Regions from separate parts of the Gordonia sp. 852002-51296_SCH5728562-b genome, predicted to be linked through region 2. Evidence: riboswitches for the same ligand, from Rfam matches in the RefSeq annotation. Region 2 holds a riboswitch; the other holds the start of a gene.
What was found. A riboswitch is a leader RNA that binds a small molecule or an ion and turns the genes downstream of it on or off. The one in region 2 is predicted to bind cobalamin.
Positions count from the first base shown of each region.

Region 1: another riboswitch for cobalamin. It lies ahead of A5766_RS20800 (FecCD family ABC transporter permease); the one in region 2 lies ahead of A5766_RS12920 (CbtB domain-containing protein).

Region 1 covers NZ_LZMI01000126.1:33,073-43,570, forward strand. Annotated here, with positions in the region: gene A5766_RS20790 (ClpP family protease) at 1-109, opposite strand, end outside; gene A5766_RS20795 (alkaline phosphatase D family protein) at 205-1,857, opposite strand; cobalamin riboswitch at 1,973-2,182, shown strand; partial or broken gene A5766_RS20800 (FecCD family ABC transporter permease) at 2,297-3,359, shown strand; gene A5766_RS20805 (ABC transporter ATP-binding protein) at 3,356-4,156, shown strand; gene A5766_RS20810 (ABC transporter substrate-binding protein) at 4,165-5,190, shown strand; gene trhA (PAQR family membrane homeostasis protein TrhA) at 5,230-5,898, opposite strand; gene A5766_RS20820 (TIGR03617 family F420-dependent LLM class oxidoreductase) at 5,936-6,946, opposite strand; gene A5766_RS20825 (MarR family winged helix-turn-helix transcriptional regulator) at 6,943-7,383, opposite strand; gene A5766_RS20830 (hypothetical protein) at 7,470-8,561, shown strand; gene A5766_RS20835 (isoprenyl transferase) at 8,602-9,384, shown strand; gene pdxR (MocR-like pyridoxine biosynthesis transcription factor PdxR) at 9,351-10,498, opposite strand, start outside.
Region 2 covers NZ_LZMI01000069.1:19,705-30,202, forward strand. Annotated here, with positions in the region: gene A5766_RS12880 (Nramp family divalent metal transporter) at 1-38, shown strand, start outside; gene A5766_RS12885 (MgtC/SapB family protein) at 360-1,070, shown strand; gene mdo (NDMA-dependent methanol dehydrogenase) at 1,261-2,532, shown strand; gene A5766_RS12895 (MadB family AAA-type ATPase) at 2,665-3,762, shown strand; gene madC (MadC family VWA domain-containing protein) at 3,764-5,299, shown strand; gene A5766_RS12905 (acyl-CoA dehydrogenase family protein) at 5,310-6,539, opposite strand; gene A5766_RS12910 ((2Fe-2S)-binding protein) at 6,670-7,341, shown strand; gene A5766_RS12915 (CbtA family protein) at 7,420-8,238, opposite strand; gene A5766_RS12920 (CbtB domain-containing protein) at 8,263-8,490, opposite strand; cobalamin riboswitch at 8,513-8,667, opposite strand; gene A5766_RS12925 (ATP-dependent helicase) at 8,721-10,498, shown strand, end outside.

The DNA.
Region 1 (10,498 bases), on a different contig from region 2:
GCGTGCCGATCTCGTCGTCGAGTGCGGAGTCGAGAGTCAGGATGCGTTGCCCGAAAAGGCTTTCCGCGGTGCGCTTGCGTAGTGGCAGTGGTCGTTGTTCATCGGTCATGCACCGATCGTCGGTGACCGACGGATATCGGTCACGTCGGTTCCGCTCAGAGCGGCACGATTCCGCACTGAGCAGAGCAGAGCAGAGCAGCCGGGTCAGAGCACGTCGATGTCGGGCCGACCGGACGGGATGGTGATCTGCGCCCGGCGGTGCAGCGAAACATCCGGCGCGGCAATCGAATCGCTCACCCGATAGTCCGCTTCCCAGCGGTCGGCCGACAGTCTGTTGAGAACGTACCCGCGCTGAGCGTTGCCGAAGCGGATGTGGGGTGAGGCTGCCTTGAGTTGTTTGTCGCTGGCGTCGCTGTCCTCGCCGTCTGCGCCAGACGCGATCGAGGTGCCCGCGAGTTCGACGCCGACGGTCGGGGACGGTCGCGAATACGTGGAGCGCAACTCGGAGACCACGTTGCGGTGGATGTCGCCGACGATCGAGACGAGGTTGTGCACGCCGCGCTCACGCGCGCCGTCGAGAATCCTTGCGCGAGAGGCTTCGTAGCCGCTCCACCCGTCCATACTGACCGCCCGCTCGCCGTTCTTTCGGCGGGCGAGGTCGGCGATGGTGGTCTGATGCGCGAGAACGTTCCAGCGGGCACGGCTGGCGGCCAATCCGTCGAGCAGCCACTTCTCCTGTGCGGCACCGGTGATGGTGCGCCGGGGGTCTGCGGTCGCGGCATTATGCGCGGTGTCGTTGTCGCCGTTGGCCTGATCGCTGCGGAAGGTCCTGGTGTCGAGGACGCTGAACTCGACGAGGTCGCCATAGCTGAACCGACGGTAGGCGCGCAGGTCGTAGAGGTCGGCTGTCGGCGTGGGGCGAGGCCGCTGCGCGACACGCACCGGTGTGTTCTCCCACCACGCTCGCATCGCCTGGGCGCGCCGGGCGAGGAATTCGGGGATGGGTTGATTGTCCTCGGGAACCTCTGCGGCCCAGTTGTTGTCGACCTCGTGGTCGTCGAAGATCGTGATGAACGGACTCGCCCGGTGCGCGGCCTGCAGATGGGGGTCGAGTTTGTAGAGCGCATATCGATCGCGATAGTCGTCGAGCGTCGCGCACTCCCGGTGCGCCGACACCGGTGTTGCGGCGGTCTTTCGTCGGCCGCCGTCGACCGGGATCGGCTTTTCATAGATGTAGTCGCCGAGATGGAAGACGACGTCGGGTGCGTGCGCCGCCATATCGGCGTATGCGGGGTAGTGCCCGTCAGCCCACGATTGGCACGAGGCGAATGCGAAAGTCAATGCACTCAGCCGACTTCCGTGCGACGGAGCGGTACGCGTGCGCCCGATCGCCGACAGGGAACCGCCCGCACGGAATCGGTAGAAGTAGTCCGCCGCGGGCCGTAGGCCGCGTACGTCGGCGTGCACGCTGTGTCCGTTCTCCGGTGTCGCCACTTCGACGCCGCGCGCGACGACATGCCTCATGCCGTGGTCGGTGGCGATCTCCCACTCGACCGGTACCGGAAGCAGACCCATTGCTCCGCCGCGGGCGAGCGGATCGGCGGCCAGCCGTGTCCACAGGACCACGCCGTCTGGAAGCGGATCGCCTGATGCCACACCGAGCGTGAACAGGTCACTGCCACGGCGTGGCGGGGGAGCCGACGCCGCGTCGGTCGTGAACAGCGCTGGGACCGTTGCGATACCGGCAGCGACGCCCGCCCAGGTGAGAAAGCGTCGGCGGGTGGTGCCGGCGTGCAGGGTCGTGTCCCCATCGATCCGGAGGTCGTCCAGTGACGGTCGAGGTGAGATGTTCGGCATGCCGCCACCCGACCAAGAGAGGATGGACGTCGTCCTACCCGCCGTCGGCCTCGCGGTGATGGGATGGTGAAGTTCGTGAAACCGCATGCGCCATATGTCCGATTCGAGACCGTTGTTACACTGCAGCGGCGTCGGTTCTCCAGCCGAGATCGTCGGTGAGAGCCAAGAGGGAATCTGGTGGGAATCCAGAGCTGCCCCGCAGCGGTAACGGAAACGAAGGCGTTCAACAGCACTGGGCCTGCCGGCTCGGGAAGCGATCGTCGATAGGTGGCACATCACGTGCCGTGTCCGAAGTCCGAAGACCTGCCGACGTGGCCGCCGGGCATAGGCGGTCCCATCGACTTCGCGGGACATGGTCGGTGTTGAACTCGCGTGGTCGTCGTCGACCCCGCGTGGCGACATCTGCTGTACCCGCTCCGGGCTGATCAGGAGGGCGGGTATGCCGACGCGCAGTGCGAACCCTCGGGATACCTGGGCGCGACCCGTCTCCGTGGCCATCGGCTGCGGTGTGGCGCTCGTCGTGGCCGCAGCGTGCGGCGTCGCATACGGAACCGTGGAGATCGGGCTGGTCCGTATCGCTGCGGATGGTGTGGGCAGCAATCACCGGGGGACCGGTCTCGTCGGTCGACGCTGCCTCGTACTGGATCGTCGTCGACTCGCGTGTGCCACGGGTGCTGACGGGAGCGCTGGTGGGTGCCGGTTTGGCGGTGGTCGGCGTGATCGTGCAGGCGATGGTGCGCAATCCGCTGGCGGATCCCTACGTGCTCGGGATCTCGTCGGGTGCGTCTGTCGGAGCCACCGCCGTCGTGCTGTTCGGGGTCTTCTCGGGTCTCGGCCTGTATGCGTTGCCGACCGCGGCATTCCTCGGCGCACTGGTGGCGACGTTGCTCGTCTTCGGAATTGCACAGCGCGGCGGAGGTCTCACACCACTGCGGCTCGTGTTGACGGGAACCGCTCTGGGATACGGGTTCTCGGCTCTGACCACCGTGCTCATCTTTTTACGTCCGGTGGGTGATGCCGCACGGAGTGTCATGTTCTGGCTGCTCGGCAGTCTTGCTGCGGCAACATGGCATTCGGTTGCGCTGGTCGCGGTCGTGGTGGTCATCGGGATAGGTGTGGTCGCAGCGAGAGCGCGACAACTCAATGCGCTGGCGATGGGCGACGAGGTCGCCGCGTCGCTCGGCATACGGGCGTCACGGTTTCGGCTCGAGCTCTTCGTCATCGCCGCGTTGATGACCGGGTTCATCGTCTCTGTCTGCGGCGCAATCGGATTCGTCGGTCTCATCGTGCCGCACGTGACCCGCATGGTCGTCGGTGCGGATCACCGCAAGATCATTCTCGTCGCACCCGTGCTGGGGGCGCTGTTCCTTGTGGTCGCCGATCTGATGGCGCGGATTGTCGTTCCACCGCAGGAGATTCCGCTCGGGGCGATCACGGCTGCGGTGGGTGTGCCGGTATTCCTCGGACTGATGCAACGTCGGCGTACCAGGATCGACTCATGAGTGCCGTCGAGTACGACGCGGTCACCGTCGAGATCGATCACACCGTCATCGTTCGCGACGCATCGTTCACGGTCGACTCCGGAGAGTTCCTCGGGGTGATCGGCCCGAACGGCAGCGGCAAATCGACCCTGCTTCGATGCGTGTACCGCGCGCTGGCACCGTCGGGCGGCAGCGTGCGAGTCGACGGCAACGACGTGCGTGCGGTGAGTATGCGGGAGAACGCACGACGAGTCGCCGCGCTCACCCAATCGGCCTCGCTCGACTTCGATTTCACCGCGTCAGAGGTTGTCGCGACGGGACGGCTACCACACCGCGAACTGGGTGCGGCGGCCCGTGCCCGCGACCGCCAGGTGTGCGCGGCGGCGATGTCCACGGCCGGCGTCGGGATGTTCGCGGATCGTGTGTTCACCACGCTCTCCGGCGGAGAGGCGCAACGCGTACTCATCGCGCGCGCATTCGCGCAGGAGCCCAACGTACTGATCCTCGATGAACCGACCAATCACCTTGATATCCGCCATCAGTTCGACATCCTTGGTGCGGCGCGCGGACGCGGGGTCACCGTCGTCGCGGCGCTGCACGATCTCAACATGGCGGCACAGTACTGCACCACGCTCGCCGTTGTGCTCGACGGGACGATCGCGTGCATCGGGCCACCGGACGAACTCCTCACCGCGACGAACATCGCCGAGTGGTACGGCGTTGGTGCGTACGTCGTCGCCCACCCCCGCACAGGCGTTCCGCAGATCATCTTCGACGACCAAGTCCCACAAGCCATCTCCGAGGAAGAGCACTCATGACAGCACCTATGACCAGGACAGCACTTCGCAGACCGCGCGCATTCGTCGTGTCTGCACTAGCCGCGATGACAGTGGTCTCCGGTTGCGGCGCCGACGTCGAGTCGTCGACTCCCAGGTCATCAGGGGAACAGGTGACGGTAACCAATTGTGGTGCACCGCTTACGGTGAGCGGTGTACCCGATCGTGCGGTGACGAACGACACCGGGATCACAGAGCTGATGTTCGCCCTCGGATTGGGCGACCGGATGGCCGGCTACACCACGTACGAGGGCAAAGAGCGCGATATCGAATCATCCCCGTGGCGAGCGGATTTCGAGAAGACACCATCATTGGGCACGGCGTTCTCGCGGGAGATCATCGCCGCTGCGCGGCCCGACTTCGTCTTTGCGGGCTGGAACTACGGGTTCAAGGAATCGACCGGCGTCACCCCCGACTGGGTGCGTTCGACCGGTGCCGTGCCATACCAGCTGACCGAAGCCTGTCGCCAGGCAGGCAACACCAAGCGCGGCGTCGTACGACCCCTCGATGCGTTGTACGCGGACCTGTCGAATCTGGGGCAGATCTTCGGCGTGAGTGGTCGGGCCGCGACGCTGACCGCCGACTATCGCAAGCAGGTCGAGGCTGCGCGTGTGGGGGCGCCTGCCGCGTCCGCAGCGGCGCGGGTCTTCCCCTTCGACAGCGCCGATCCGACGCCGTTCACCTCGGGTCGGAATGCGGCACCGGATCAGATCATCGCCGAAGCCGGTGGACGCAACATCTTCGGCGATATCGACGACTCCTGGACGTCGGCATCATGGGAGGCCGCGGCGCAGCGCGATCCGCAGGTCATCGTCATCGTCGATTACGGGGCGGGGCCGCAGAACACCGTCGAAGCCAAGATTCGACAGCTCGAGTCGCAACCGTTGATGGCGCAGACAACCGCTGTGCGAGAGCGCCGCTACATCTCGTTCCCGTATGCGGCGCTCGTCGAGGGTCCGCGCAATCCGCAGACCATCACGGCGCTTGCCGAGTACCTGCGATCGCAGGGGCTCTGAGTAGGCCGTCGGCAGGCGGCGGCTCGTCGGGACGCGCTGTCAGGCGGCAACGACCAGCCAGACCGCGATGTAGTGCAGTAGCGCGGCAATGGCTGTGCAGACGTGGAACACCTCGTGATGGCCGAACGTCGTCGGCCAGGGATTGGGCCAGCGCAGTGCGTAGAGCACTCCGCCGACGCTGTAGAACACCCCGCCCACCGCGAGCAGGATCAGTACGAGCCAACCGACATGTGCGACGAGCGTCGGGGCGACGGCGATGATGACCCACCCGAGCAGGATGTAGAGCGTGACCCCGAGCCAGCGGGGCGCGCCAGGCCACGCGATCTTCAGTGCGACACCGGCGACCGCGCCGACCCAGACGATGCCGAGCACCCACCACCGCATCGGACTCGGCAGACCCATCACACAGAACGGCGTGTAGGTACCCGCGATGAACACGAAGATCATCGAGTGGTCGGCACGCTTCATGTGTATCTGAGCGCTCAGCGATTTCCACGCGATCCGGTGATACGACGCCGAGGTCGCGAACAGACCGACGACGGTTGCCGCGTAGACGGCACAGGCCACCGCGGCTCCCGGTCCACGTAGCCAGCCTGCGCCGATGACAAGGGCGACGCCTGCGACCACTGCGACGTAGGCCGACCACTGATGAATGACGCCGCGGAGGCGAGGTCTGTCGGCGACAGCGGTCACCAGGGCTGAGTTCACGTAAGCTACGGTACCGTAACTTTGGGTGAGAACGCTGTCAGCCGAGTGTGGCGATGATCGCCGCGAGCTGGTCGACGTCGATAGGTGTCGGCTGATAGATGCACACCTCGTCGACGCGGACGTCGAGATCGCGCAGCGCGTCGAAGGCGTCGACGCGGGCCCGGATCTGCTGTGCGACGTCTGCGGGACCACCGACAGCGGCGATCGTGTGCAGTAGCTCGTCGTCGATGAGATCGGCCATCTCGGCCCACCGCCCCTGCTTCGACAGCGCATTGAGTTCTGGCTGCAGCTGCTCGGCGCCGTGCGCTGCGAGGACGGGCCGGTAGGCGGGCGTCGAGCCGTAGAAGGCGAGGAGTCGTCGAGCGGCGGTGTGGTCGGTGCCCACCGAGACGATCACCTCGGGGATCACGGTGAAGCCGCGGCCGTGATCGCGTGCGGCGAGGCCGCGTCGAATGTTCGGGACGGTCGTCGATGCCAGAAAGTCGGCGGTGGAAAACGGCATCACCAACACTCCGTCGGCGTGCTTTGCCGCGGCGCGCGTCATCAACGGCCCGAGCGCGCCGACGAACACCGGCGGCCGACCGAACGGGTTGGGGCCGGGGTTGAAGGTGGGCGTCATCAAGGTGTGACGGTGATAGGCCCCTTCATAGCGCAGCGGGGCTCCGGTCTCCCACGCATCGAAGATGGCGTTGATGGCGCTGACCTTGTCGGCCATGCGGCCCACCGGGTCGTCGAAATCAGCGCAGAACCGCTTCTCGATCTGCGGGCGCATCTGCGTTCCCAAGCCGAGTCGAAATCGGCCGCCGGAGAGCAACTGAAGGTCGTTGGCCGCGTGTGCGAGGTGAATCGGATTGCGCGGGAAGGCGATTGCGACGTTGGTCAGCAGGGTGAGTTCCGGCACCGACGCCGCAACGACGAGCGGGGTGAACACATCGTGCGGACCCTCGAAGGTGAACAGCCCCGCTGCACCCGCGCGGGCGAGGTCGGTGGCTCGCTGTGCCGCGCCCGTCGGCTCGAACAGGGCGGTCGTCACGGCTATCGGGGTCATGTCGCGTCGGCGTCGTTGTAGCGGCGCAACAGCGTTGCGAACAGTTCGAGATCGTCCTGCGTCCACGTGTCGAGCCTGCGTGCGATGGCGTCTCCACTGCGTCGGCGGATCTCGCCCAGGGTGTCGAGTGCCTCCTGGGTCACTTCCAACGACTGCGACCTCGACGACGTCGCGTCCTGCGTGCGGCGCAGCAGACCACGGCGACGGAGCTCGCCGAGCTGGCGGCTGGCCGTCGACTTGTCGATATTCGCGGCCCGCGCCAGTGACGCCGCGTTGATTCCCGGGTTGTCCGAGATCAGTGCGAGGAGAGAGAACTCGACGAAGGTCAGGCCGCCCTCGGCGTAGATGTCGCGGGCGCCGTTGCGCAGCCGCCGCGACAGCGTGACCAATTCCTGCCCGACGACTTCGGCGGCATCGGGTTGCTCGGGTGAAGCCATAGTTGTATATTACAACCTATCCAAGTTGCATTCTGCAACCATTCCTGGTGAACGATCGTGTTCCCGACTAGCCCAGAAGGTAATCGATGTCCGCTGCTCCCACCCATGCGTTGTCGATCAAGACCATCGCGTCGCATGTCGCCGTTCCGCTCGTCATCGGTGCCGTGATGGCGCTCGCCTATCTCGGCGGATTCCACAAGCCCGATCCGCACGATCTGCGCATCGATGTGGTCGGTGCCGGTACATCGACCCAGGTGGCCGCACAGACTCTTCAGCAACAACTCGGCGACCACGTCTCGATCCGGACCGTTGCCACCGCCGATGAGGCGCGCGCGGCCATCGAGCACCGGGAGATCGCGGCGGCCTTCGAGCCGAAAGCCGACACGCCTGTCCTCTACGTCTCGACAGCAGCGTCGGATCCCACAGCGGTGACGGTCGAACGGATCTTCAACGGCGTCACGATCGCCAAGGACCAACCGCTGAAGATCGTCGACGTCGTGCAGGCTGATCCGCAGCGCGATCCGTCCGGACAGAGCATCTTCTTCTTCCTGGTTGCACTCACCGTCGGCTCGTACGGATGCGGAATCGCGATCGCCGTCGCCGCAGGTGGACGCAGGATTCGCGTGCGTCTGGGGTTCGCGGCGGTCTGCTCGGTGATCTCTGCCGCGGTGACCACGGCGATTGCCGTGTGGGTGTTCGACGCCCTGCCGGGTGCACAGTGGCAGATCTTCGGGCTGTCGATCCTCTACGCCCTGGCGACCATGCTATTCGCGATCGGGCTGCACCCGTTTATCGGTCGATTCACGACGCTGGCGATGGTCACTATCTTCGTCGGGTTGAACTTCACGACCAGCGGCGGCGTGTTCGCGCCTGCGCTGCAACCGAAGTTCTTCGCCGTCCTGCACGACTTCTGGATCGGCGCAGGCCTGAACGAGGCGTCGCGCAACCTTGCCTACTTCCCGCAGGTGTCCAGCGCAGGCGATATCGCGAAGATCATCGGCTGGCTCGTCGTCGGCGCGGCGCTCGTCGGCATCGTTGCGCTGCGGGACCGTCGAAACGTCGTTCAGGGTGCAGTAGAAGGCGCGGTAGAAGCGAGTCCTGCCGCTGCCGGGCGACACGAGCGCGACCAGCTCACCGAGGAGGAGGCCGAAGAACTCGCCGAGGATGTCGTGGCCTGATTCAGTGTGCCCTTAGAGGTGAGGTCTAATCTGGTTCGCGATGAAACTCCTACCCGATCGTCTGCGTCGGCCGATGCTCTCCGTGTACGAGCGGCGGCTGATCCAGTTGACGGACGAGAACCGATTGCCTCAGCACGTGGCGATCATCTGCGACGGCAATCGACGATGGGCTCGCGAGGCGGGCTTCGAAGATGTCAGTCACGGACATCGGGTGGGCGCACAGCGCATCGCCGAGATGCTCGAGTGGTGCGCCGAGCTGGGCATCGAGACGGTCACCATCTATCTGCTGTCCACCGAGAATCTGCAGCGCGCCTCCGACGAACTCGACGCGCTGATGGAGATAGTGCCCGACATCGTCGACGAGATCGCCACCCCCGACGGGCACTGGCGGGTGCGCATCGTCGGAACCCTCGATCAGCTCCCCGAGGCTGCGGCCCAGCGTCTGCGCAACGCCGCTGAACGCACCCTCGACAGATCGGGCATGAACGTCAACGTGGCGGTCGGGTACGGGGGCCGACAGGAGATCGCCGACGCTGTGCGCGCGGTCCTCGTGGAGAAGGCCGAGGCGGGCGCGACCGTCGACGAACTCGTCGACGCGGTCACCGTCGAGGCGATCGACCGCAACCTGTACACCAAGGGACAGCCCGACCCCGATCTGGTCATCAGGACGTCGGGGGAGCAGCGGCTGTCCGGATTCCTGCTGTGGCAGAGCGCGTACTCGGAGATCTGGTTCACCGACGCCTATTGGCCCGAGTTCCGTCGGGTCGATTTCCTGCGTGCGCTGCGCGACTACTCCGCGCGCAGTCGGCGATTCGGTAAGTGATCGTCGAGTAGTTCGATGAGCGCGGTCACGTCGGCGTCGAATGTCGAGACCGGCGGCGTGCCGAAGCCGACGAGGATTCCTCCGGTCGGCTCACCATGGGCGTCGCGAAGGCGCGGGGCGTCCGGATGCCGTAGGGCGTCGAGCCCTCCGAGCGAGAAACCCCGCTCGTAGGTTGCCGCGAGCACAGACGCCTCGACGTCGACGGGAACGGGTAACACCGCGTGCAGGCCGGCGGAAATACCCATGGTTGGGATCTTGTGCGCGTGCAGTCGCTCGATCAGCGCCTGCCTGCGGTGTCGATAGAACTGCCGACTGCTTCGAATGTGCTTGTCATACGAGCCGGTTTCGATCATGTCGGCCAATGCGAGCTGATCGACGATGCTCGCATCAGTTTCGCGCATTCCCTTGGCCCACATCACAGTTGAGACCAACGCCGGTGGCAGGACCAGCCAACCGATGCGTATCGATGGGGACAGACTCTTGCTGACCGATCCCGTGTAGATGATGTGATCGGGAGCGAGCGCCTGCATCGCGCCTACGGGCTCGCGGTCGTAGCGCAGTTCGCCGTCGTAGTCGTCCTCGATCAGGAATGCGTCTGTCGCCCTTGCCCATTCGATGGCCGCCGCTCGGCGCTGTGGAGCAAGTGGCACCCGGATCGGGGACTGGTGGCTTGGGGTGAGCAGGACGGCCTGGGGTGTGACGGCAAGGCCGGCCAGCGCTGTCACGTCTGCGCCGTCGTGGTCGACCGGAATCGGTGACACGAGTGCACCGCGCCGGGTGAACGGGTCTCGAAAGAAGGGTAGGCCGTACGCCTCCGCCGCGACGGATTCACGAAAGAGAGTGCGTGCCAGAAGATTCAACGCCGACAGAACCGACGTGGTCAACACGATCTGGTCGGGATGAGCACGAACGCCACGTGCGCGGGCGAGGTAGCCGGCGAGCGCGACGCGTAGGCGTTCACTGCCGTTGGGCGGCGTCGGACCGAACGCGGAGTCGTCGGCTGTCGAGATCGCCCGCCGCATCGACCTGATCCATGCTGTACGCGGGAACTGCGACGTGTTGGGCTGGCCGAGGGAGAAGTCATGTGCGACGCGTGGTGCGGACACGACGGTCG
Region 2 (10,498 bases):
ACCTTGCCCTCATCGTGCTGCTGATCATCGGCGCGTGAGCATCAGCAGCACCGCGTGTTGTCATCGGCGCCACATGGGACTTCTCTATTCCGACATCTCGGCTCCACATGTCGTCCGTCACGTTGACATCACCGGCCAGCACGGCTATCACTGATATGCACTCGACCGACCGGGTGCGAATGCGCTTGCAGGGAGGTGAGATCCGAATGCCATCTGGTGACAGTTCTTCTGACAGAGCATCGTTCGAATCGTGCCCTCCCCTCGCTCGTCACAGGTGAGCCGACGCCGCGCGTATCGCGTGCGGTACCGCGGCCGCGCGCGGGTTGGGGAACCCTGACCCCAAGGCGGTCCTCATGTCCATCACCGCACTCGACATCTTTGCCCGTATCTCCGTAGCACTGCTATGTGGAGCCGCGATCGGCTTCGAACGCCAGTGGCGTTCTCGCACAGCGGGTCTGCGAACGAACGCACTCGTCGCGCTCGGAGCGGCCCTGTTCGTCGTGATGGGGGCATTCAGCTTTCACGGTCCAGACGCCGACCCGACTCGCGTTGCTGCCCAGATCGTTTCCGGTATCGGCTTTCTCGGTGCAGGCGTGATCATGAAGCAGGGCGCGTCGATCTCCGGTCTCAACACAGCGGCGACACTGTGGGCGTCGGCCGCTGTCGGCGCTCTCGCCGGCGGCGGACTCCTCCTCGTCGCCATCGCGGGCACGGCAACCGTGATGCTCGCGAATACGCTGCTCCGACCCCTCGGTAGGCTGATCGACCGCCACCCCGGCGACACCGGCCGTGAATCGCCCTCCGCGAACTACATTTTCGAGGTCACCTGTCCACAAGCGGCCGAAACCACCGTGCGCGCAATGGTGTTCGACGCCGTGCACCGTCCGGAGCTGACCGTACGGTCCATCGCCGCGACCGACGACGAAAACGGGATCGTGACGATCACCGCGCATGTGTTCAGCGCCGAGCGCAACGACCGCGACATCGAAGACGCTCTCGCGACGGTGGTGCGCGCCGAACCGGTGACGTCGGTGCGCTGGTCGGCGAGCGCCGAACCGAGCGCCGACTGAGAGACGAGCGCCGACTGAGAGACGAGCGCCGACTGACGAGCACGCACGGATTCCCTGTCCGGATGGACAGGGATTCCGCTGCTCTTCTGGTCTGATCATCTTTTCATCTGAGCAGGTGGACTTGTTCAGACGTGATATGGCGCACAGAGTGGATCGTGAATCACCGGTTACGTCACAAGGAGATCGCCACATGGCCATCGAGCTCAATCAGATCTGGGACTTCCCGATCAAGGACTTCCACCCGTTCCCCAATGCCAAGCTCGGCGTCGGCGCGCACGACATGCTCGGCGTTGAAGCAAAAAACCTGGGGATGACCCGCGTCCTGCTCATGACCACGGGATTGCGTGGCTCGGGGATCATCGAGGAACTCGTCGGCAAGATCGAGTACCAGGGTGTCGACGTCGTTCTCTACGACAAGGTCGAGTCCAACCCCAAGGACTACAACTGCATGGACGCCGCGGCGCTCTACCAGTCCGAGAAGTGCGACGGGATCATCTCCGTCGGTGGTGGTTCAAGCCACGATGCCGCCAAGGGCGCACGCATGGTGATCGCCCACGACGGCCGCAACATCAACGAGTTCGAAGGCTTCTCCAAGGCCACCAACAAGGAGAACCCCGCGCACATCGCCGTCTCGACCACTGCGGGCACGGGCTCGGAGACCTCCTGGGCCTATGTCATCACCGACACTTCGGACATGAACAAGCCACACAAGTGGGTCGCGTTCGACGACACCTGCCTCGTCGACCTCGCCATGGACGATCCGCTGCTCTACTACAGCTGCCCCGAACACTTCACAGCCTTCTGCGGCTTCGATGTGCTGGCCCACGCCTCGGAGCCCTATGTCTCGCGACTCGACTTCGCGCCGTCACTGGGCAACGCGAAGTACTCCATCGAACTCATCCGTGACCACCTGCGCACCGCCGTGTACGAGCCTCGCAATCTCGAGGCACGTACCGGCATGATGCACGCGCAATACATTGCGGCACAAGCATTCAACTCGGGTGGCCTCGGGCTGATTCACTCACTGTCACATGCGGTCAGCGCCTTCTACGACAGCCACCATGGCCTGAACAACGCAATCGCACTTCCGCGCGTCTGGGAGTACAACCTGCCGAGCCGCTACGAGCGTTACGCCGACATCGCCGCACTGCTGGGTATCGACACCAGCAAGATGTCGACCGTGCAGGCAGCCGACGCCGCAGTCGAGGAGGCGATCCGGTTGTCCAAGGACCTCGGTATCCCCGACAACTTCGGACAGCTCAGCGTCAACAGCTACGAGAAGAACCGGATGAACACCGGCAAGTACGAGGGCCGCGGAGACACGATGGACACCTCGGACAAGCAGATCCGCGCAATCGCCGAACACATGATGGACGACTGGTGCACGCCGGGTAACCCGCGCGAGTGCACCGTCGAGTCACTCATCCCGATGGTGACCCATGCAATGACCGGTAGCTACTGAGCCACCGCTACAAGCCCTCGGGAGACTGAGCACCTCCCGAGCCGCGGATCGGTCCGGGCGAGGTCGCGACCTGACCCTTCACCTGGACCGATCCGCACCCCAGGTCACCGCGCACGATCGTCATGAGGAGCCATGCCAGAGAGCACAACAGTGCCGTCCCGCCACTTGTCCAGCGCCACAACCCGATTCGACACGGTCGAAGAACTCACCGATGCACTCGCTGAGCAGGAATACCTGATCGACGACGACCTTGCCGTCGTTGTGCACCTCGCGACACTGCTCGACAGGCCTCTCCTACTCGAGGGACCCGCGGGCGTCGGCAAGACCGAGCTCGCCAAATCCCTTGCGGCAGCCTCGGATCGGCAGCTCCTCCGGCTGCAGTGCTACGAGGGTCTCGACGACTCCAGAGCACTCTACGAGTGGGATTACGCCCGCCAGCTTCTTCACGTGCAGATGTTGCGCGACAGAATCAGCGGTGAGCTCGCCGACGAGCCCACCCTGTCCGCGGCGTCGGCGGCGCTCTCGCGCACCGACATCGGCGTCTACACCGAGGACTTCCTCGTCGCACGACCATTGCTCGCGGCCATCACTGCACCGCTGCCCACCGTGCTGCTCATAGACGAGATCGATCGAACCGACGAGGCCATGGAGGCCGTGATGCTCGAGGTACTCGCGGAGCGGCAGGTGACGATTCCCGAGCTCGGCACCTTCGCCGCGCGTTCGTCACCGTGGGTGATATTGACCTCCAACGACACCCGGGAACTGTCGCCCGCCCTGAAGCGACGCTGCGTGCACTTCCAGGTCGACTATCCCGACGTCGAACGCGAGCGGGCAATCGTGTCGGTGCGCGCGCCGGAAGTGGAACCCGGGGTGGTCGCCGACGTCGTCGACCTCGCACGCCGTCTGCGGGAGTTGCCGCTGCGTAAGAGTCCTTCCATCGCCGAGGTGATCGATGCCGCGCGGGCAGCGTCGTACCTGCGCACGACGACTGCCGCACACGCAGCCGACGTCACGCACGATCGAACGTCGACAGACCGTGCACTTCTCGCACTGTTGGTGAAGTTCGGCAGTGATCTCGATATCGCCAGGGCCATGGTGGGCACACCAGCGTCGTCCGGGTCCGACATCCAGGATTCGAGGCCGTCCGCGAGCGACGGTTCTAGTCCGCGAGGGTCGCTGACAGCAACAGCTTTCGGGTCGGGTCGTGCGCGTAGCGCCCGTCGACGTTGACGTGACCACTTCTCGAGAGCGCAGCGGCGCCCGGACACGTGATCGCGTTCTTGACGCACTCTCGGTGATGTTCGGACACCTTCTCCGCGGCCACCGGGTCACCGTGTCCCCGGCCGAGGTCATCGAGATCCGTCGCACGCTGGCACTCGTCGGCGCCGACGATCTCGACCGACTGCGGGCTGCGCTGCGCGCGGTGAGCGTCAAGTATGCGCACGAGGCAGACGGCTTCGAGATCGCCTTCGATCTCGTGTTCGTTGGGGTACCGCATCGCGATACGGCCACCGACCTTCCGCGACCCCGCGGCACGGCAGCCGAACTGCCCGATGACATCGCCTGGGATGATGAGTTCGACGGCGCGGCGAGGAGGATCGGCGCAGACGAGCACACCGATGAGATCGGCGATCTGATGGCCGACGATCCAGACGCACGGGAGCGTCAAGGGGAGAGCGCGCATCGCGAAGAAAACGACTTCTCGGTATCGGCGGGGACCGAACAGTTGGCTGTCGACTCTGACAGCAACACCGTCGCAGGCGGAATCACCTACACGGTCGAGATCGACGGAGCAGCAGCAGCCAAGGCCGGGGAGCTCGTCGGCTCGACGGCCCGCGTCAGCGGAACGTCGCTCTCCATGGCCGATGCCGCAGCGATTCTCGCCGCTCTCGACGCCGCCGACGCACGCAGCGCCTACGACGACGACGGCGCGGACAACCTCACCGACGAGCAACGTGAGGAGCTCGAACATGCTCTGTCCCAGTTCATCTCGGCCCTATCCGAACGTCTTGCCGCCACACCCGTGATCACCGGTCCTGACACCGATCCGGTTCACGGCACCGACCAAGCACAGATCGACCGAGCATGTCACCGACTCGTCCAACGAATTCGGGGAGCGCCGCGCACGGTGGTGCGCGCGGCTGATCGTGGATCGCTCGACATGCGTCGCACGATGCGCTGCGCCGTCCGCACCGACGGGGTCCCCCTCACACTGTGGCGCAGGAATCGCACACCCGGCCCGGTACGGCTTCTCGTCCTTGTCGACGTCTCGTTGTCGGTGCGACCAGTCGCGGGCTTCATCCTGCGACTCGCACAAACCCTGTACGAGTTCGGCGACCACTGCGAGGTCGTCGCATTCGTGGACCGACCCGTGCTGGTCACCACCGCACTGCGAACCGCAGCAGCTGACGACGCACTCACGGCCGTGCTGGCCACCGACGACCTGGACCTGTCAGCGACCAGCGATTATGGCCGAATGCTCACCGAGTTGCTCGAGATCCACCGCGGTCTCATCACGCCGCGTACGTCGGTTCTCGTCGTCGGCGACGCGCGCAGCAACGGTTTCGATCCGCAAGTCGATCTGTTCGCCGAGCTGGCCAGGCGCGTCCATCGGGTGGCCTGGCTCACCCCCGAGCCGCGCCGCTACTGGACCCAAACAGGTTGCGCGCTCGATGAGTACTCACTGCATTGCAGTGGCGCGGTGAGCGCGCGCGACGGGACAGAACTGATCGAGAAGGTCGACGAACTCGGCTCAGCACTGGCCTGACACATCGCTATTACGCCAGCAGCCCCTTTGCCACGTGTGTCACCTGGATCTCGTTGCTGCCGGCGTAGATCATCAACGACTTCGCATCGCGCGCAAGCTGTTCCACGCGATACTCGGTCATGTAGCCATTGCCGCCGAACAATTGCACTGCTTCCATCGCGACCTCGGTGGCCGCGCGAGACGAGTAGAGCTTCATCGCCGACGCCTCGGCAAGCGACAGCGGTTTACCCGCCTTCGCTCGTTCGAGTGCGTTGAACAGCATGTTCTGCACGTTGATCCGTGCGATTTCCATCTCGGCCAGCTTGAGCTGGATGAGTTGGAACTTCCCGATCTCCTGACCCCAGAGCGTGCGCGACTTCGCATACTCGATCGAAAGTCGTTGCGCCTCATTGATGATGCCCATCGACAGTGCGGCGATACCGATCCGTTCAGCGGTGAAGCCCGCCTTGACGCCACTGTCGCCACGACTACCCGATCCGACGTCCTCGGTCTCGCCGAGCAGCCGGTCGCGACCGAGGCGAACGTTGTCGAAGAAGAGCTCACCGGTCGGCGAGCTCATGATGCCCATCTTCTTGAACGGCTTGCCCTGGGTGAGGCCTTCCATGCCCTTGTCGAGGACGAAGGTGAGCACCTTGCGTTCACGCATTGGGGTGCCATCGCCCTCGTCGAGCTTCGCGAACACGACGATCGTGTCGGCGTACGGACCGTTGGTGATGAAGGTCTTCTGCCCGTTGAGGATGTAACCGTCGCCATCGCGGCGGACCGTCGTCTTCATGCCACCGAGTGCGTCTGAGCCGGAATCCGGTTCGGTGATCGCCCAGGCACCGACTTTCTCGAGCGTGACCAGCTCGGGGAGCCACCGCTTCTTCTGTGCGAGTGTGCCTTTCGACCGGATCGTCGACACCGTCAACCCGACACTGACGCCCATCGACACCACCATGCCGAGGCTCGCGGCCGCGAGTTCCATGTTGAGGATCAGCGCCATCGAGTTCATCATGCCGCCGCCGGAACCCCCGGAACCCTTGGACTTCGACTCGCCCGCGGCCTCTGCGTCGAGCTCCTTCTCCAGGCCCTCGCGTGCCATTGCGTCGACGCCGAACGACGTCATCAGCTTGCGCAGGATGTCGTACGGCGGCAACTGACCGCTCTCGAGTTCGTCGGAATGCGGGCGGATCTCCTTGTCGACGAACGACCGCACCGCGTCGCGCACCATGAGGTCTTCCTCGGACCACTCGAACATTGCCACCCACCGTTCAACGCCGGAAATTAGAACACGTTCCATACTGTGTCAGCCCCGATCCCAACTTGTCCAGCGGCGGCCCTCGCGGGCTCGCTGGACGCGCGAGCGGTCGATGAGATAGGCAGAGAGCGTGAACGATCACGTGTTCGCCGAGTTCGGACCGTTCTTTGCGACCGACACCCACGCAGCCGCGGCACCAGTCGACGGGCCGTGGTCGACTCTGGCTGCGGCACTGGCGAATCCACGACGCATCGACAGCCGCGTCGAAAGGGTCCGGAAGGCTCTGGCTGCGGGCGCGGCGTCGAACGTCTCACCTCGCGTCGCGGCGTCGGTGACTCACCTTGGTCTCGTCGCCAGGCTGCTTGCACCGGCGCTCGCTGCAGCGGTGATCGGCACCCGCCTGTCCCTCGACCCCGCAGACGTCTGGTGGCAGGACCATCTCGGCGGGCCCTTCCCCCTATCCGTCGTGACGGTCGACGCGAAGCCTGCGCTCGACGACGGGTTCCCTCGCGCCGTCGACGACCTCACCGCACTCTTCGACGCGTCGTACCCGGTTGGGCCACACGTCCTCGGCGGCAACATCGCGTCGGCGATCAACTCGGCGGTGCGCATGATCGGTACCGCCCGGCCAGAACTCGCCGACGCGGCCCGACGCCACGCCGACCTTTTCCTCGCACGCCCCGACATCGAGGGCGGATACCTGCGGGCCGGACCGAGTTTCCGACGACGCAGCTGCTGCCTGATCTACCAGGTATCGGGCGATCGCACAGCCGTGTGCGGCGACTGCGTGCTGTCCGGATAAGCCAAACGCGGCCCGAACTTGCGAACGCGGCTGGTGTACCAGCCGCGCCTGCCAACTCGAGCCGCGTTTAAAGGAGCGTCAGGCGACCGTTTGCGTCGCGGGGTCGTCGACAACCTGCTTCGACGACCGCGAGCGCGACATCGCGCCCAGGACCAGCGCGAACACCGCGGTGAGCACCGTCCACAGGATCACCTGGTTGGCGATCGCGTAGACGCGGAAGTCGCCGATGACGTCGCCCGGGAAACCTGGGAACACGATCTGGCCCGCGTCGTTGGTGACCGGCGTCGGTACCTCGTCGAAGCTCGGCAGCAACGCGATCGCGACGGTGACCACTACCAGGTAGCCGACGCCGCCCGCGATCGCACCGAGCAGCCCACCGATGCGTGGACGCAGCCACAGCGCGAAGACGACGGCCGCGATGATCGCGATTACCGACACCACGGTGATGGTGAGATAGGCACTCGACCTGTCGGCGATGGTCTCGTCGTTGCCGACAGCCGGCGGGTTGGCCGGATAGGCGAAGTACGGGACGCCGAAGAAGGCCACGAATCCGAGCGCGCCGAGCGCGGCCGCCGCCCAGCGCGGATCGGTCGCGGGGTATCGCCGTCCGAGGTAGGTCCACAAGACCGTGAACCCGACCGCGAAGAACGCGCCCATCGCGATCGCGAAGATCACGGTGCCGACCCCGGCCCCGATGTTTTCCTGCACCGACCTGGTGAACACCTCGTGCTCGTGGCCGTGTTCGCCGCTGAGCATCTCCTCGGCGTGGCTGCGACCCTCTTCGTAGTCGATCGCCTTGGCGACCACCGGCTCGATGAAGATACGAGCGAACACATACGCAAAAATTCCGGCGATCAGGCCTGATAGCAGGCCCGCGCCGACGAACTTCTTCTCCATTGTTCTGTTGTCTCCCGGGTCAGATCAGTGGCAGGGGAAGCCGAGGAAGTGGCGGGAGTCGTGCACGAACTCGTGGATGTGGGTGTCGCTGCCGAACACCGACCAGGCGCCCTGGTCGTACCCGATGAAGTAGTAGGCCAGCGCGGCGATGAGCACAGTGGCGGTGAGCCAGAGCGCGGCCGAAGCGACCGAGAGATTCGGTACGGCGAGCGCAGCGGGCCGACGTTCGGCCTGTGATGAGGTGGCAACCATTGAGAGGGTTCCTTCCGGGATGACGCGTCCCTGACGTGGAGCAATGTGGCCTGGTTGCCACGTCCTGACTCGTCGCGACAGGTCGCTTCCCGTCGGACTTACAGTGGCGCGACCGTCCCGGATTCTCACCGGGTTCCTGGCAACCAGCGTGGATCGACTCTATACCAGGTTCTCGCCGCCGGACCAGCACGTCGCACCGCACTGTCAGACCCGTGCGGAACAATGGAAGAGTGCCCAGCTCGTCCTCCATCCTGAACCGCTTCACCGACCCGACGCGTCGGTGGTTCGGCGGCGCCTTCCCCGCGCCGACACCCGCCCAGCAGGGCGCGTGGAAAGCCATCGCCGACGGCGAGAACACCCTGGTCATCGCGCCCACCGGCTCGGGCAAGACCCTGTCGGCGTTTCTCTGGGCACTCGATTCACTTGCCGCCCGCCCCGATCGGTCCAAGGGCACGCGCGTCCTCTACATCTCCCCACTCAAAGCACTGGCGGTCGACGTCGAGCGCAACCTGCGCGCGCCACTGGCGGGCATCACACGCGCCTCGCAGGAACTCGGGATCACCGAACCGTCGATCACCGTCGGCGTGCGCTCGGGCGACACCCCCGCCGCCCAGCGTCGACTCCTCGCCAAAACGCCACCCGACATCCTCATCACCACGCCCGAGTCGCTCTACCTGATGCTCACCTCGTCGGCACGGGAAGCGCTCACCACGGTCGAGACGGTGATCGTCGACGAGGTACACGCCGTCGCAGGCACCAAACGCGGCACGCACCTGGCGCTGTCGCTCGAACGCCTCGACGAACTGCTCGACTCTCCGGCGCAACGCATCGGACTCTCGGCGACGGTCCGCCCGCCCGAGCTAGTCGCTGAGTTCCTCTCCGGCTCCCGTCCGTGCACCATCGTGCGGCCAAAGGCGTCGAAGACCTTCGACCTCCGCGTCGACGTCCCGGTACCCGACATGGCCAACATCCCGCCGCCACCGGATGCACCGGATGCGGATGAGCTCGACGACGCGTTCTCGCCGACCGCGGGTTCGCTCTGGCCCTACGTCGAAGCGTCGATCGTCGATCTCATCGAGACCAACCGTACGACGATCGTGTTCGCCAACTCTCGACGGCTCGCCGAGCGTCTCACCGCGCGGCTCAACGAGATCCACGAGCAACGCACCGAGCCTGGCCGCGAACCACCACGCAACGACCGCGTCGGTGGCGGCGCACCCGCAATGGTCATGGCCTCGGGGGCCACCACCGGCGCCGCGACTGTCCTGGCCCGCGCACACCACGGGTCGGTCTCCAAGGAGCAGCGCGCCGAGATCGAAGACGACCTCAAGAGCGGCCGCCTGCGCTGTGTGGTCGCGACGAGTTCACTCGAGCTCGGCATCGACATGGGCGCGGTCGATCTGGTGATCCAGGTCGAGACACCACCCTCGGTGGCCAGCGGGCTGCAGCGGATCGGACGCGCGGGCCACCAGGTCGGCGAGATCAGTCAGGGGGTTCTGTACCCCAAGCATCGCACCGACCTGATCGGCTGCACGGTCGCCGTCTCGCGGATGCGTGCGGGCGCAATCGAAGAGCTGCAGGTACCGCGCAGTCCACTGGATGTGCTTGCGCAACAGACGATCGCCGCGGCCGCTCTCGACGTGCTCGAGGTCGACGAGTGGTACGAGATCGTCCGCCGCGCTGCGCCGTACCGGGAGTTGAGCCGGTCGATCTACGAGGCGACACTCGATCTCATCTCGGGTCGCTTCCCCTCCGACGAGTTCGCCGAACTACGTCCACGTGTCACCTGGGATCGTGATGCTGGCACACTGACCGGTCGCCGTGGTGCGCAACGACTAGCGGTCACCTCTGGCGGCACCATCCCCGACCGTGGGCTCTTCGGTGTGTTCATGGTCGGCGAAAAGTCCAGCCGCGTAGGCGAACTCGACGAGGAGATGGTCTACGAGTCGCGCGTCGGCGACGTCTTCGCGCTCGGCGCGACGAGTTGGCGAATCGAGGACATCACCCA